Regions from separate parts of the Comamonas flocculans genome, predicted to be linked through region 1. Evidence: predicted binding sites of a transcription regulator. Region 1 holds the regulator's gene; the other holds the start of a gene.
The links. Region 1 encodes LexA, which represses DNA repair genes until DNA is damaged. Its sites were predicted from a motif close to ACTGTATNNNNATACAGT; they were not measured.
Positions count from the first base shown of each region.

Region 2: a site for LexA is predicted at 4,760-4,777, ahead of imuA (translesion DNA synthesis-associated protein ImuA). Genes of this name have one in related genera too.

Region 1 is NZ_CP042344.1:3,289,895-3,297,794, reverse strand. Features, by position in the region: gene lpxK (tetraacyldisaccharide 4'-kinase) at 1-57, shown strand, start outside; gene FOZ74_RS15810 (Trm112 family protein) at 38-226, shown strand; gene kdsB (3-deoxy-manno-octulosonate cytidylyltransferase) at 223-1,014, shown strand; gene adk (adenylate kinase) at 1,125-1,781, shown strand; gene FOZ74_RS15795 (asparaginase) at 1,809-2,759, opposite strand; gene lexA (transcriptional repressor LexA) at 2,848-3,522, shown strand; gene FOZ74_RS15785 (hypothetical protein) at 3,655-3,903, shown strand; gene hrpA (ATP-dependent RNA helicase HrpA) at 3,982-7,900, opposite strand, start outside.
Region 2 is NZ_CP042344.1:3,096,512-3,104,411, forward strand. Features, by position in the region: gene FOZ74_RS14775 (error-prone DNA polymerase) at 1-2,610, opposite strand, end outside; gene FOZ74_RS16425 (DNA polymerase Y subunit UmuC family protein) at 2,603-3,889, opposite strand; gene imuA (translesion DNA synthesis-associated protein ImuA) at 3,894-4,724, opposite strand; gene FOZ74_RS14790 (NAD(P)/FAD-dependent oxidoreductase) at 4,865-5,980, shown strand; gene FOZ74_RS14795 (response regulator transcription factor) at 6,100-6,753, opposite strand; gene FOZ74_RS14800 (sensor histidine kinase) at 6,750-7,900, opposite strand, start outside.

The DNA.
Region 1 (7,900 bases):
CTGGCCCCACTATCATCGCCGCAAGCCGGAGGAAGCCATGGACCCGAAACTGCTTGAACTGCTGGTGTGCCCCGTGACCAAGGGGCCGCTGACCTACGACCGCGAGCGTCGGGAGCTCATATCGCACAGCGCGCGCCTGGCCTACCCGGTGCGCGACGGCATCCCCGTCCTGCTCGAGACCGAAGCGCGCACGCTCAGCGACGACGAGCTGGAAAAAAAGCAGTGAGCGCGGCGGCCTTCACCGTCGTCATCCCCGCGCGGCTGGCCTCCAGCCGCCTGCCGCGCAAGCCCCTGGCCGACATCGCCGGCAAGCCCATGGTGGTGCGCGTGGCCGAGCGCGCGCTGCAAAGCGCCGCCGCGCAGGTCTGGGTGGCGGCCGACGCGCCCGAGATCATCGACGCCTGCCAGGCCCACGGCGTGCAGGCGCTGCCCACGCGCGCCGACCACGCCAGCGGCAGCGACCGTCTGGCCGAAGCCTGCGCGCTGCTGGGCCTGCCCGAGGATGCGGTGGTGGTGAACGTGCAGGGCGACGAGCCGCTGATGGCGCCCGGCCTGATCGATGCCGTCGCGGCCCTGATGCACCGCCACACGCACTGCCCCATGGGCACGGCCGCACATCCGATCGCCAGCGCCGCCGACTTTGCCAACCCCAACGTGGTCAAGGTGGTGCTCGATGCCCGGGGCCGCGCCAGCTACTTCAGCCGCGCGCCCATCCCGCATGCACGCGGCGCGCAGCCGGGCGGCGCCTGGTGGCAGGGTGCGGCCGCCGCCGGGCTGGCGCCGCTGCACCACATCGGCATCTACAGCTACCGCGCGGGCTTCGTGCAGACCTTTGCACGCCTGGCGCCCGCGCCCACCGAGCAGCTCGAGCAGCTGGAGCAGCTGCGCGCGCTCTGGCACGGCCATGCGATCGCGGTGCACGTGACCACCACGGCCCCCGGCGCGGGTGTGGATACGCCGCAGGACCTGGAGCGCGTGCGCACCCTGTTTGCCGCCGGCGGCACACCTGCCTGAGAGGGCGCCCTGTAAGCGGGGCGCCAGCGCACGCGTGCTATTCTCAAACGCTGTTCACGCACGGCCTGGCGCGTGCGGCCCGATTTCAAAACTGACGAGAGAGAGTCCCCATGAAATTGATCCTGCTTGGCGCTCCCGGCGCTGGAAAAGGCACGCAGGCTGCCTTCATCTGCAAGCAATTCGGCATCCCGCAGATTTCCACCGGCGACATGCTGCGCGCCGCCGTCAAGGCAGGCACGCCGCTGGGGCTGCAGGCCAAGGCGGTCATGGACGCGGGCCAGCTCGTGAGCGACGACATCATCATCGGCCTGGTCAAGGAGCGCATCGCCGAGCCCGATTGCGCCCAGGGCTTTCTCTTCGACGGCTTTCCGCGCACCATCCCGCAGGCCGACGCGATGAAGGCGGCGGGCGTCAAGCTGGACTACGTGCTGGAGATCGACGTGCCCTTCGAGGCCATCATCGAGCGCATGAGCGGGCGGCGCAGCCACCCGGCGTCCGGGCGCACCTACCACGTGAAGTTCAACCCGCCCAAGGTCCCCGGCAAGGACGACCTGACCGGCGAGCCGCTGGTGCAGCGCGACGACGACCGCGAAGAAACCGTCCAGAAGCGCCTGCAGGTCTACAGCGACCAGACGCGCCCGCTGGTGGACTACTACCGCGACTGGGCCAGCGCCGACCCGGCCAACGCGCCCAGGTACCGTGCCATCAACGGTCTGGGCAGCGTGGACGAGATCACCGCGCGCGCGCTCGAGGCGCTGAGCCACTGACGAAGGGCCGGCGCGCCGTCCGCGCGTTCAGGCTTCCTCCATCAACTCCAGCATCAGGCTGATGCGCGCCTTGACCGGGCTCAGGCCCTCGGCATCGCGCCAGGGCTGACCCGCGGTCGCCGCCATGCGCCCGAGCGGGCAGCGCGCGGCGATGCGCACCCGCACCCCGGCATCCACCGCGCGCAGGAGCGCCGGCCGCAGCGCCTGGTGCAGCGTGCCATTGCCGGTCGCGGCGACGACGATGCCGCGCACCCCGCCCGCCACCATCCAGTCGAGCAGCGCGCCGTCGCAGCCCGCATGGCTGAGGGCGATCTCCACGCGGGGCCAGGGCGTCTGGCCGAAGGCGCGGGCCTGCAGCAAGGCGCCGTGGCGCGGCGTGCCGGCCGCCGGCGGCACCCCGTGCGCCCAGCGCAGCTGCCCGGCCTCCACCCAGCCCAGCGGGCCGCTGTCCAGCGAGGCGAAGGCATCGAGCCGCTGCGGATGCAGCTTGCTCACCTCCCGCGCGCCGTGGACCGTGCCCAGTGCGCACACCAGCACGCCGCGCGCCTGCGGGTGCGCGGCCAGCAGCACCGCGTCCAGCAGGTTCTGCGGCCCGTCTGCCAGCAGCGCAGTGGCCGGGCGCATCGCGCAGGTCAGCACGACGGGCTTGTCCGCGGGCAGCAGCTCGTGCAGCAGCCAGGCGCTCTCTTCCAGCGTGTCCGTGCCATGGGTGACGACGATGCCGGCCACCTGGTCGTCGGCCAGCAGGGCTGCGCAGCGCCGCGCCAGGCGCACCCAGGTGGCGTGGTCCATGTCCTTGCTGTCGAGCTGCGCCAGCTGCTCGGCTTGCAGCGCCATGCCCGCGGCCTGTTGCAGGCCCGGCACCGCCTGCACCAGCGCCTCTACGCCCAGTTGCGCGGCCACGTAAGCATGGCCGCCGGCCGCGCCGGTGCCGGCGATGGTGCCGCCCGTGCCGAGGATCACGATCTTTTTGTCCATGGTGCTTGCAACTTTCTCAAAACTGTCGAAAAATACAGCTACTGTATCGATACACAGTCACTGACCTGTAGCCAATCCGGAGCATTTCATGACCGACCAGCCCAAACTCACCGGCCGCCAGCAGCAGATCCTCGAGCTGGTGGAGCGCGCCATCGCCCAGACCGGCGCGCCGCCCACGCGCGCCGAGATCGCGCAGCAACTGGGCTTCAAGTCGGCCAATGCCGCGGAAGAGCACCTCAAGGCGCTCGCCCGCAAGGGCGTGATCGAACTGCTCAGCGGCACCTCGCGCGGCATCCGGCTGCGCGCCAGCGCGCTGCGCCAGATCCACGCCGAGCGCGGCGTGCAGCTCGGTCTGCCGATGGCGGGGCTGGCCCAGCTCACGCTGCCGCTCATCGGCCGCGTGGCCGCGGGTTCGCCGATTCTCGCGCAGGAGCACGTCGACCAGAGCTACACCATCGAAGGCTCGCTGTTCGCGCACAAGCCGGACTACCTGCTCAAGGTGCGCGGCATGTCCATGCGCGACGCCGGCATCATGGACGGCGATCTGCTGGCGGTGCAGGCCACGCACGAGGCGCGCAGCGGCCAGATCGTCGTCGCGCGCCTGGGCGACGAGGTCACCGTCAAACGCCTGCGCCGCAGCGGCGGCCAGATCGAGCTGCTGCCGGAAAACCCCGACTACCCGGTCATTCGCGTGCATCCGGGCGAGCCGTTCGAAATCGAAGGCCTGGCGGTGGGCCTGATACGCAACACCATGCTGATGTAGGGCATGGCCGGCACGGCCGCAGGTGGCGGGCGTCTGGCCGGGCGCGGCGCACGAGGCGCCGCCCATGGCCAACCCTGGGGCGTGCTTTTTCCATGGCAATCCTGCCTGTGTTCAAACCCGATGGAGTCTCACATGCAGCTTGTTCAACCCACTCAGGCGTCGCTCCCCTTTTTTGCCGCTGCGGCGCGCGACAACGTGATCGTGCTGCGGCCCGCTGCGCGCAAACCCGCCGGCGCGCCGCTGGCCGCCACGGGCCCCATGGCCCACCACCGTCCGCTGCGCCTGGTGGTGCGGCATGCGGACGATGGCTCCTGCCGGCTCATGGCTTCGGGCCGGCTGGCCGACGTCTGCGCCGAGCTCAACCGCCTGGCGCTGGCCTGAGGCACGGCAGGCGCGGGCCGGGGCGCAGCGCGGCAAGGGGCCAGCCAAGGCAGCCACGGGCCGGCCGGCGCCGCTGCTTCAGAACTGCAGCTGGGCCCAGATCTTGTCCAGGCGCTTGCTGCTCGCGGGGTAAGGGGTGCGCAGTTCCTGGGCGAAAAAGCCCACGCGCAGCTCCTGCAGCATCCAGCGGTATTCCTGCATGCGCGCGTCTTCCTGGCCCTTGCGCTCGGCCAACAGGCGCCAGTAGCGCTGCTCCAGCGGCTGCAGCTCGCGCGTCCTGGCTTCGTCGCGCGCGGGGTCGGCGCGCAGCTTGTCCAGGCGCAGCACGATGGCCTTGAGGTAGCGCGGGTAGTGCTGCAGCTGCGTCCACGGGGTTTCCAGCAGGAAGTTCTTGCCCATCAGGATCTGCAGCTGGCGGCCGGTGTCCTGCGTGGCCAGCGGGGCGTTGCGCGTTTCCTTGATCTTGCGCTGGGCCAGTGCGTATTCCTGCAGGACGGCCGCGCACAGGCGCGCCACTTCGTTGGCGATCAGGGTCAGGCGCGCGCGCCCTTCCTGGATGCGCCGGGCAAAGTCCTGCGCGTTCGCCGGCAGCGGCGGCTGCAGGAAGGCGCGCTCCAGCGCCACGTCGATGATCTGCCGCTGCAATTCGTCCTGGGTGCCCAGCGGCATGTAGGCCACGGCCATGCGCTGCAGGTCGGGGATGTTTTTGGCCAGGTACTTGAGCGCGTCCCTGATCTGCAGCGCCACCAGGCGCCGTAGGCCCACGCGGTGGCGCGCGGCGGCCACCTCGGGCTCGTCGAAGACCTCGATGCCCACGCCCTCGCCGCGGTCGATCAGGGCCGGAAAGCCCACCAGGCTCTGGCCGGCGCGCCGGATCTCCAGCAGCTCGGGCAGCTCGCCAAAGGTCCATGCGGTGTAGAGCGCATCGGCGGGCTGGACGGGGGCGATCTCTTTTTCAGGAGCTGCTGGCGCTTGTCTGGCAAGGTTTTCAGACGGTTTTATATATGAAACTGGCTCTGGCTGTGCGCTACCAGCTATCTTCAATGAAGCAAGCGCCTGGAAGGCGCCGCGCGCCTGGCCGCCCCACTGCGCCTTGAGCGTGGCCAGTTGCCGCCCCTGGCCGAGCTGGCGGCCGTGCTCGTCCACCACGCGAAAGTTCATGAACAGGTGCGGGCTGAGCATGTCCAGCTTGAAGTCCGCCATCTTGATGTCCAGCCCGGTTTCCTCGCGCGCCTGCTTGAGCAGCACGTCCAGCAAGCCGCCCTGTTCGCGTCCGCCGCGCGCGAGCAGGAGCTCGGCCAGGCGCCGGGCGTTTTCCGCCAGCGGCACGAAGCGGCTGCGCGGGCGCTGCGGCAGGCTCTTGAGCAGCGCCTGGATCTTGTCCTTGAGCATGCCGGGCACCAGCCACTGCGCGTCGTCTTCGCTCGCCTGGTTCAGGGCGAACAGCGGCAGCGTCAGCGTCACGCCGTCGCGCGCGTCGCCGGGCGCGTGCAGATAGCTTGCGGCGCAGTCCACGCCGCCCAGGCGCACCAGCCTGGGAAAGCGCTCGCTGGTCACGCCCGCAGCTTCATGGCGCATGAGCTCTTCGCGCGTGATGCGCAGCAGCTGCGGCGCAGCCTTGACCGCCTGGCGGAACCATTTGTCGAAGGTGGCGCCGCTGTACACCCCTTCGGGAATGGCCTGGTCGTAGAAGGCGTAGATCAGCTCGTCGTCCACCAGCACGTCCTGGCGGCGGCTCTTGTGCTCGAGCTCCTGCACCTTGTGCACCGCCTTGCGGTTGGCGGCCAGAAACGGCCAGTCGCTCTCCCACTCGCCCTCCACCAGCGCGCGGCGGATGAAGAGCTGGCGCGCCTCGCGCGGGTCCACGCGGCCATAGCTCACGGCCCGGTGGCTGTAGACCACCAGGCCGTAGAGCGTGGCGCGCTCCAGCGCGATCACGTCCTCCTGCTTCTTGCTCCAGTGCGGCTCCAGCAGCTGCTTCTTCAAGAGGTGCGCGCCCACCTCCTCCAGCCACTGCGGCTCGATGGCCGCGATGCCGCGCCCGTACAGGCGCGAGGTCTGCACCTGCTCGGCCGCAACGATCCAGCGCCCGGGCCTTTTGGACAGGTGCGCGCCAGGGTGCGGATGAAACTTGATGCCGTGCGCGCCCAGCCAGGCGTCCGCGTCTTCCGCCTTGAAGCCGATGTTGCCCAGCAGCCCCGCCAGCATGGACAGGTGCACCGACTCATAGCCCGCCGCCTGCGTGTTCAGCGGCCAGCGCTGCTCGCGCACCACGGTGAGCAGCTGGCTGTGGATGTCGCGCCATTCGCGCACGCGGCGCACGTTCAGGTAGTTCTGGCGCAGCAGCTGCTCCCATTGGCGGTTGCTCAGCTTGTGGGTGTCGCCTGGCGGGGAGATGGTTTGGGCGCCCCCCGGGGAAGATTGCTTGTCCGGGGGGCGCTGGCCCCCACCCCTGCCCTCCCCCAGAGGGGGAGGGGGCGAGCTTCCGCTGCTCTGGTCTGCACTCCTTCCCCCTCCGGGGGAAGGTCGCGATGGGGGCCGTCCCCGCTTTCCCACCGGCAGGAACGCCTGGCTGCGCGCATTCGCCGCCGCCACCTGCCCCGCGGCCGCCATCTCCCGGCGCGACTGCGCCACCACCTTGCCTCCGCGCGCATCGTGCAGCCAGTTCCACAGCCGCACGTAGCCGCTGAACTCGCTCTTGTCGTCGTCGAACTTGGCATGCGCCTGGTCCGCCTGCGCCTGGGCCTCCAGCGGGCGGTCGCGCACGTCCTGCACCGACAGCGCGGCGGCTATCACCAGCACCTCGGCCAGCGCGCCCCGGCCGCGCGCCTCCACGATCATGCGGCCCACGCGGGGGTCCAGCGGCAGGCGGGCGAGCTCGCGCCCCATGGGCTGCAGCGCGCCCTGCTCGTCCACCGCGCCCAGCTCCTGCAAGAGCTGGTAGCCGTCGGCAATCGCCCGGCCGGAGGGCGCTTCGAGGAAGGGGAAATTGACCACGTCGCCCAGCCCGAGCGACTTCATGCGCAGGATCACGCCGGCCAGCGACGAGCGCAGGATCTCCGGGTCGGTAAAGCGCTCGCGCTGGTTGAAGTCCGCCTCGTCGTACAGGCGGATGCAGATGCCGTTGGCCACGCGCCCGCAGCGCCCCGCGCGCTGGTTGGCCGCGGCCTGGCTGATGGGCTCGACCAGCAGCTGCTCCACCTTGCTCCTGAAGGAATAGCGCTTGACGCGCGCCGTACCTGCGTCAATCACGTATTTGATGCCCGGCACGGTGAGCGAGGTTTCGGCCACGTTGGTCGCCAGCACGATGCGCCGCCCGCCGTGGTGCTCGAAGATGCGGTCCTGCTCGGCCTGCGACAGGCGCGAAAAGAGCGGCAGCACCTCGGCGCTGCGCAGCGCCGGCAGGTGCTGCAAATGCTTTTTCAGGTGGTCGGCCGCCTCGCGGATTTCACGCTCGCCGGGCAGGAAGACCAGAATGTCGCCGCCCTGCCCGCCGCCTGCCCAAAGCTCATCGACCGCGTCGGCGATCGCGTCGCTCAGGTCGTAGTCTTTTTTCTCTTCCCAGGGGCGCCAGCGCAACTCCACCGGCCAGGTGCGCCCGGAGACCATGATGACCGGTGCCGGCACCCCCCGGGCGTCGGCGAAGTGCCGGGCAAACCGCTCGGCATCGATGGTGGCCGAAGTGACCACCACCTTCAGATCGGGGCGGCGCGGCAGGATCTGCCTGAGGTAGCCGAGCAGAAAATCGATGTTCAGGCTGCGCTCGTGCGCCTCGTCGATGATCAGGGTGTCGTACGCTTGGAGCAGCGGGTCGCCCTGCGTCTCGGCCAGCAGGATGCCGTCGGTCATCAGCTTGACCGAGGCGCCCTTTTGCAGCGTGTCGGAAAAGCGTACCTTGTAGCCCACCACCTCGCCCAGCGGCGTGTTCAGCTCCTGCGCGATGCGCTTGGCCACGCTGCTGGCCGCGATGCGCCTGGGCTGCGTGTGCCCGATCAGC
Region 2 (7,900 bases), 190 kb from region 1:
GCCGACCAGGCGCAGCCCCAGGCGCACCGCGGGGCGAAGGTCGGCATCAGCTTTGTTTTCGATAGCTGAAAGCGCTTTACCAGCAAGCGTTTGTGGCCGATTTGGCTTGCAATCCTGCACCACCGCCTGCGGGTACTGCAGACGGCAGTCCCAGTCGCTTTGCGTGACGTCCACCGGCAGCACTGCGACGCCGTGGCGGCGCGCGTCCTGGATGAGTTGCGAGGGGGTGTAAAAGCCCATGGGCTGGGCGTTGAGCAGCGCGGCCAGGAAGGCCTCGGGCTCGTGGCACTTGAGCCAGGCGCTTTCGTAGGCCAGCAGCGCAAAGCTCCAGGCATGGCTTTCCGGGAATCCGTATTCGCCAAAGCCCTTGATCTGCTCGAAGATGCGCCGCGCGAAGTCCGGCCGGTAGCCGCCCGCCACCATGCCGCCGATGAAGCGCGCCTCGAACTTGTGCACGTTGCCGCCGTACTTGAAGGTGGCCATGCCGCGGCGCAGCGCGTCGGCCTCGCCGGGTGAAAAACCCGCGGCGAGGATAGCCATCTGCATCACCTGCTCCTGGAAGATGGGCACGCCCAGGGTGCGCGCCAGCGCCTGCATCAGGCGCGGCGGCTGCGCAGGGTCTTCCAGGGCCGAGCGTTCGTAGCGCGTGGCCCGGCCCGCCGCGCGGCGGCTGCGCGCCAGCAGGTAGGGGCGCACCATGCCGCCCGCCACTGGACCGGGACGCACCAAGGCCACCTGCACCACCAGATCGTAGAAGGTGGCGGGTTTCAGGCGCGGCAGCATGGCCATCTGCGCGCGGCTTTCGATCTGGAACACGCCCACGGTGTCGGCGCGGCGCGCCATGGCGTAGGTGGCGGGGTCGTCCGGCGGGATGTCGTAGCGCGTGAAGGGCGCGCCCCGGCGCTCACTGACCAGCTCCAGCGTGCGGCGGATCGCGCTGAGCATGCCCAGCGCCAGCACGTCCACCTTCATCAGGCCCAGGTCTTTGATGTCGTTCTTGTCCCACTGGATGACGGAGCGCCCCGCCATGGCGGCGTTTTCCACCGGCACCAGGCAGGTGAGCGGGGTCTGCGTGAGCACGAAGCCGCCCACGTGCTGACTCAGGTGGCGCGGCAGGCCCAAAAGCTGGCGCGCCAGCAGGGGCCAGAGCAGGGCGCTGCGCTCGCTCAGCGGCTGGCCGCCGGTGCGCACCGCCAGCGCCTGCAGGTGGGCGGCGCCGGGCGCTTCATGAAAGCCCGGGTGGTCCTGGGCATAGGCGTCGATCAGGGTCTGGGGCAGGCCGAGCGCCGCGCCCACCGCGCGGATGGCGCTGCGCGGGCGCCAGGTGATGACGGCCGCGGCCAGCGCGGCGCGTTCGCGCCCGTACTTGGCGTAGAGGTACTGGATGACCTCCTCGCGCCGCTCATGCTCGAAGTCCACGTCGATGTCGGGCGGCTCGTGGCGCCGCTCGCGGCTGATGAAGCGCTCCAGCAGCGGGTGCGAATGCTCGGGGTTGGCCGCGGTGATGCCCAGGCACCAGCAGACCACCGAGTTGGCCGCCGAGCCGCGCCCCTGGCACAGGATGCCCCGCTCGCGCGCAAAACACACGATGTCGTGCACCGTGAGGAAGAACATCTCGTAGCGGCAGGCGGCGATCAGCCTGAGCTCCTTGACCAGGTAGCGCCTGATTTGCACGGGCGTGCCGCGCGGGTAGCGCTCGGCCATGCCCTGCAGCACGCGCTGGCGCAGCGCCTGGCTGGGCGTGAGGCCGGCGGGCAGGCTCTCCTGCGGGTAGTCGTAGTGGATCTGCGCCAGGTCAAAGCCGCTGCAGCGCTGCACCACCTGCAGCGTGGCCTGCAGGAGCGCGCGCGGGTAGATGCGCGAGAGCAGCAGGCGGTGGCGCAGGTGGCGCTCGGCGCTGGGCTGAAGCTGCAGGCCGCAGTCGGCCACGGGGCGGTTCAGGCGCGTGGCGGTCAGCACGTCCTGCAGCGGCTTGCGCGAGCGCCGGTGCATGCAGACCCCGCCCGCGGCCACCAGCGGCAGGCCGTGGCGAGCGCCCAGCAGGCGCAGCGTAGCCAGCCACAGCGGGTCTTCAGGGCTGCGCAGCAGCTCCACGGCCAGCCACAGATGTTCAGGGTCAAATCTGGCTGTAACGCTTGCCAGGCAAGCGCTGACAGCTTCTTCATCGATAGCGCTGTTGGTGGGTGGTTCGGGCACCCAGAGGATTTCGCAGCCGGCCAGCAGGCTGAAGCTACCGTGCTGCCAGTCGATTTGGTAGCTGCCCTTGGCGGCGCCCCCGGTGCGCGCGGCGGTGATGAAGCGGCACAGCCCGCCCCAGCCCTGCAGATGGCGCGCGATGGCGATCAGCCGCCCGCCGGGCAGGGCGAACTCGCTGCCGTACAGCAGGGCAAAGCCCTCGGGCACGCGGCCTTCTTCCCTGAGTTCGCGCAGCCTGGCCCAGGCGCGCACCACGCCCGCCACCGAGCATTCGTCGGTCAGCGCCAGGCCGGCGTAGCCAAGCTCCACCGCGCGCTGCACCAGCTCCTGCGGCAGCGAGGCGCCGCGCCCGAAGCTGAAGGCGCTGATCGCATGCAGCTCGGCATAGCCGGGCAGGGCGGCGGGCTCAGGCATACAGGCCGTGCAGATACCAGCGCGGCGTGGCGTCGCCGGGGTTTTGTTCGCGGTAGATCCACACCAGGCCCTGGCCGGGTGCCTGGGCGATGAAGTAGTCGCGCCGCGGCGGCGCATGGGCTTCTTCCCACCAGCCGGTTTCGATGCGCTGCGCGGGGGTGAGCCGCGCGAGCGCCCGCCCTTGCCACTGCGGGCGCTCGTCCTGGGTGGTCAGGGGCTGGGGCGTGGCCAGCAGCCAGGTGGGGGCCAGCGGCAGGGCGGTGCAGGGGGGCGCTGCGCGCTGCGCCTGCGCAAGCACTTGCTGCGCCGGCACCCAGCGCTGCATGCGCTCGGGCCGGTGGTCGGCGTGGGGCTGCGCCATCAACACTTGCGTGGGGCCCAGGCGGGCGCTCAGGCGCTCGACCAGCTCATGCAGCGCCTCGCCCCGGCCTTGTTCACCCGGCAGCAGGCCGGCTGCCTGGCCTTGCCAGGGCGCGAGCTGCAGCGTGCGCAGGCCCAGGCGGTTGACCGGCGCGGCCAGCGGCGTGCGCGCCAGGTGTTCGTCGATGAGACGGCGCAGATGGGCCATGCCCTGCACCGGCTGGGCGGTGCGGATGTCCAGCGCCGCGCCGGGGGGCAGCTCTGCGCCGTTCAGGCGCCGCTGGTCGAAGCGCCAGTGCAGCGCAATCGCCGACGCGCCCAGCACCCGCGCCGTGAGCCAGACCTGCAGCCGCAGCAGCAGGTGTTCCAGCGCCGGGTGCAGCTCGGCCGTGGTGGTGGCCAGCACGGGCAGCTCCAGCGCTTCATCAAAGCGCTCGGGCAGCTGCTCCCAGGCGTGGATGTCGGGCGCACGGCCTTCGGCCTGGTCCAGCGCCGCCAGCAAGTCAGCACCCAGGCGCCGCGCCACCCCGGCGCGGGGCAGGGCGCGCAGATCGCCCCAGGTGCGGCAGCCCAGGCGGGCCAGCACCGGCAGATGGGGCCGGGCGGCGCTCAGGGTGGCCAGCGGCAGGGCATGGGGCGGTGTATCCGGGTTTTGCGCAGGCGGCAGGCGCAGGCGTGCCAGTGCTATCAGGGATGAAGCGCCTTGCGCTTGTCTGGCGGGCGCTGGAGCCGATTTTTGCTCAGATATTCTGGCCAGCAGGCGCTTCAGCCCGCCCCACAGGCGCAAACAGCTTTGCACCTCCATCAGCACCGCCTCTTCCACCAGCGCCACGCGCGGGGTGTAGCCCAGCATGCGCCAGGCCAGCAATTGGCGGCCCTCGGGCGTGTCATCGCGCGGGTGCAGGGCGATCCAGTGCATGGCGCTAAACAGCCTTTGCCAGCACCGCCCGGGGTGGTGGGCGGTCTTGCGGCCCACGGCTCCTGCCAGCGACAGGGTCTGCGCAAAGCGCCTGCGCGGGCGCTCGACTGCGCAAGGCCTGTGGCGTCTCTTGGCCCGGGGCTTCGCGGGGCTGGCGGCTGGCGGCCAGCAGCGCGCGCAGGGCCGGGGGCTGGGCGGGCAGCCGCAGCGGCGCGCTCAAGGGCGGACCGTGGCGCTTGAACAGGTCCAGCGTCAGGCTTTCGCCGTCGCCCTCCAGCAGCAGGCGCAGCGGCGCGGGCGAGGGCTGAACACGTGCGGTGTGCGGGCGCAGGGCGAACAGCGGCCGCGCCCGGCCGCGCGCCGCCAGATGCAGGCGGCGCAGCGCGTGGTCTTGCGCGTGGGGCAGCCACAGCAGCAGCGCGAGCACGTCGGGGCAGCGCAGCGCCTGCTCCGCGGCCCACAGGCGCTGCAGCGGCGCTGCCGCGGGAACGCACAAGAGCCGCTCGGCGGGCAGGCCGCGCGCGGCCAGCGCCGGGCCAAAGGGCAGGTGGGGCGCGCCCACGAGCGCGATCACGCCGCGCTGCCCGCCGGCCAGCTGCGCCAGGGCGGGCAGCAGCAGCGCCCATTCATGCAGGCCGGGGCGGCGCTGCAGCAGCTCCACCAGCGCCCCCAGCGGCCAGCCGCCACCGGGCAGTTCGGCGTCCAGCGGGGCGTGGCGGCTGCAGAGCACCGCGCCCTCGGCCGCGCCCAGCGTGCCGCCGCGCCAGACCTGAGCGGGCAGGGACGCCAGCGCAGGGCGCGGGCCATCCGGAACGAGGGGGCGAGGGGCAGACATGGCAGCGGGCGGAGCGCCTGGTTTTTCGTTAATTGGCTGTTGATTTATACAGTATTGTGCCACCCTCTGTCAGGTCTGCCACGGATAATCAGCCGCTTCTTTGGGCGGCTTTTCGCGGGATGCAGGCACAGGGGCAGACCATGGTGGACAGCGTGCAATGCGTGGTGGTGGGCGCGGGTGTCGTCGGCCTGGCGGTGGCGCGCGCGCTGGCCCTGCGCGGGCGCGAGGTGCTGGTGCTGGAGGCCGAGGCGGCCGTCGGCACGCAGACCAGCGCACGCAGCAGCGAGGTGATCCACGCGGGCATCTACTACCCGCCAGGCTCGCTCAAGGCGCGCCTGTGCGTGCAGGGCAGCGCGATGCTCTACGACTATTGCGCTCGCCGCCAGGTGCCGCACCGGCGCTGCGGCAAGCTCATCGTGGCCACCTCGGCGCGGCAGACCGAGGCGCTGCAGGCTGTGGCCGCCAGGGCCCAGGCCAATGGCGTGCACGACCTGCAGTGGCTGGGCGCCGCCGCCGCCCACCGGCTGGAGCCCGCGCTGCAATGCCATGCGGCCCTGCTTTCGCCCGGCACCGGCATCATCGACAGCCACGCGCTCATGCTTGCGCTGCAAGCCGACCTGCAGCAACACGGGGCCATGGTGGTCCTCAATACCAAGGTAGTGCAGCTCGATGCCACCCGGGGCGCGCTGCGGCTGCGCACGCAGGAGGGCGCCGAGCTGGCGGCCAACCTGGTGGTGAACGCCGCCGGCCTGCATGCACCCGCCCTGGCGCGGCGCACCCCGGGCCTGCCGCCGGCGCTGGTGCCGCGCGCCTTCCATGCCAAGGGCAGCTACTTTGCCTGCGGCGCGCGCGTGCCGTTCTCGCACTTGATCTACCCCTTGCCCGAGGCGGCGGGCCTGGGCGTGCACCTCACGCTGGACCTGGCCGGGCGGGCGCGCTTCGGCCCGGACGTGCAGTGGGTGGACTCTCCTGACGACCTGCAGGTGGACGGCGAGCGCGCACTGGGCTTCTACGCCGAAGTGCGCCGCTACTGGCCTGCGCTGCCCGACGGCGCGCTGCTGCCCAACTACGCCGGCATGCGCCCCAAGATCAGCGGGCCGGGCGAGCCGGCGGCGGATTTCCTGATCCAGGGTCCGAGCGCGCATGGCCTGCCCGGGCTGGTGAACCTGTTTGGTATCGAGTCGCCCGGGCTCACCAGCTGCCTGGCGCTGGGCGAATGCGTGGCTGCCTTGCCGGGCGTGGCGGATGCGCGCTGAGACGACTTCGCTATCAAAAAGACAACTGCCTTGCTTCGCCTTGCCGTACCAGGCGTACTGTCTGCGGCGTCGCGCCTTGTTCTCTTGTGGATTGCAAATCCGCAGGAGGCGCTGCCGGATCAGGGCGGGCCAGGCTCGCCGTCACGTCCCGCGGGCTGCAGCTGGCCCAGCTTGTGCGCCAGTTCGATGGCCGACTCCACGCCCATTTTCTCGAAGATGTTGGCGCGGTGGAATTCCACCGTGCGCGCGCTGATGCCCAGGTGCTCGGCGATGTTCTTGTTGTAGTGGCCGCGCAGCAGCTCGCCCAGCACCTCGCGTTCGCGCGGGCTCAGGGACGCCAGCGCCTGGCGCAGGCGCTGCAGCTCGCGCTCGCCGGCGCTGCGTGTCAGCAGCGCCTGCATGGCCTGCTCCACGCGGTCCACCAGCATGTTGTCCTGGAAGGGCTTTTCCAGAAAGTCCCAGGCGCCTTCCTTGACCGCCTGCACCGCCGTGGCCACGTCACCATGCCCGGTCAGGAAGAGCACGGGCCAGGGGCAGCCCAGGGTCTTGAGACGCTCGAAAGTCACGAGGCCCGAGAGCGGCTGCATGCGGATGTCCAGCAGCACCACCGCCAGGCCCCACTGGCCCTGCAGCGCGCGGGCGGCATCCAGAAAGACGTCGCCGCCCTGCCATACCCGGGTCTTCCAGCCGCGTGAATCGAACAGCCAGGCCAGGCCGTCGCGCACGTCGGCATCGTCATCGACGATGTGGATGTCCATGGCGGTGGTGTTCATGCGTCGCTCTCCAAGGGCAGGATGGCGGTGAACAGCGCGCCGCCCAGCAGTGCGTCGCGCTCCACCTGGATGCGCCCGTGGTGCGCCTCGGCAATCGAGCGGCAGATGGCCAGGCCCATGCCCATGCCACCGTGCTTGGTGCTGAAGAAGGCGTCAAACAGCCGGGCCTGGGCGGCCTCGGACACGCCGGGGCCGCTGTCGGCCACCGCCAGGCTCGCTTCGCCCGTGGTCGTGTCGGCCTGCAGGCGCACCTGTACCCGGGCCGGGGCGGTCGCGGCTTCGCCCGCCCAGTCCAGCGCGTTGGAGCACAGGTTGTGCACCAGGTGTTCCAGCAGCAGGGCGTCGCCGCGCACCAGCACGGGGCGGCTTGGCAGCTGCAGGGCGATGGGCGTGGCCTGGCCTTCCTGCGCCGTGCTTACCGCGCGGCGCACCAGCGCCGCCAGGTCCAGCCGCGTCAGGTGCAGCTCGCGCTTGCGCGCAAAGGCGTTCACGCGCTGCGTCACGCCGCCGGCGCGCTCGGCCAGCTGCGCCATGCGCCGCACCACGGGTTCCATGTCGGCCAGGGCAATCGTGCCCGCGCGCAGGCGGTTGAGTAGGCCGTTGGCAAAGCTGGCCAGCGCGCCCAGCGGTTGGTTGAGCTCGTGCGCCAGCGTGGAGGCCACCTCGCCCACGGCCACCAGGCGCTCGGAGGCTTCGAGCTTTTCCTGCTGCTCGGCGGCCAGCCGCTGCGCATGCTTGCGTTCGCTGATGTCCAGCACCGAACTCATCCAGCCGAGCTGGCGTCCGTCGGCGGCAAGCAGCGGCGCCTCGTGAATCAGCACGTCCACCAGGTGGCCGTCGCGGTGGCGGTACTGCGCCTCCAGGCCCTGCGGCTGCGTGCCCGCATGCAGGATGCCACCGTGCAGCACGGCCAGCTCGCCCGCCTGCTCGTCCGGCCAGTAGGGCATGGGCGCGCGCGCGCCGCGCAGCTCCTGCGCGCCGTAGCCCACCATGGCGCAGAAGGCCTGGTTCACGTAGAGGATGGTGCCCTGCAGGTCCCAGGCGCGCATGCCTATGCTGACTGAGCGCTCCATGGCCGAGCGCAGCGCCACCTCGGCCTGCAGGCGCTGCTGCACCTGCTGGCGCTTGGCAAAGTCGCGCCGCAGCG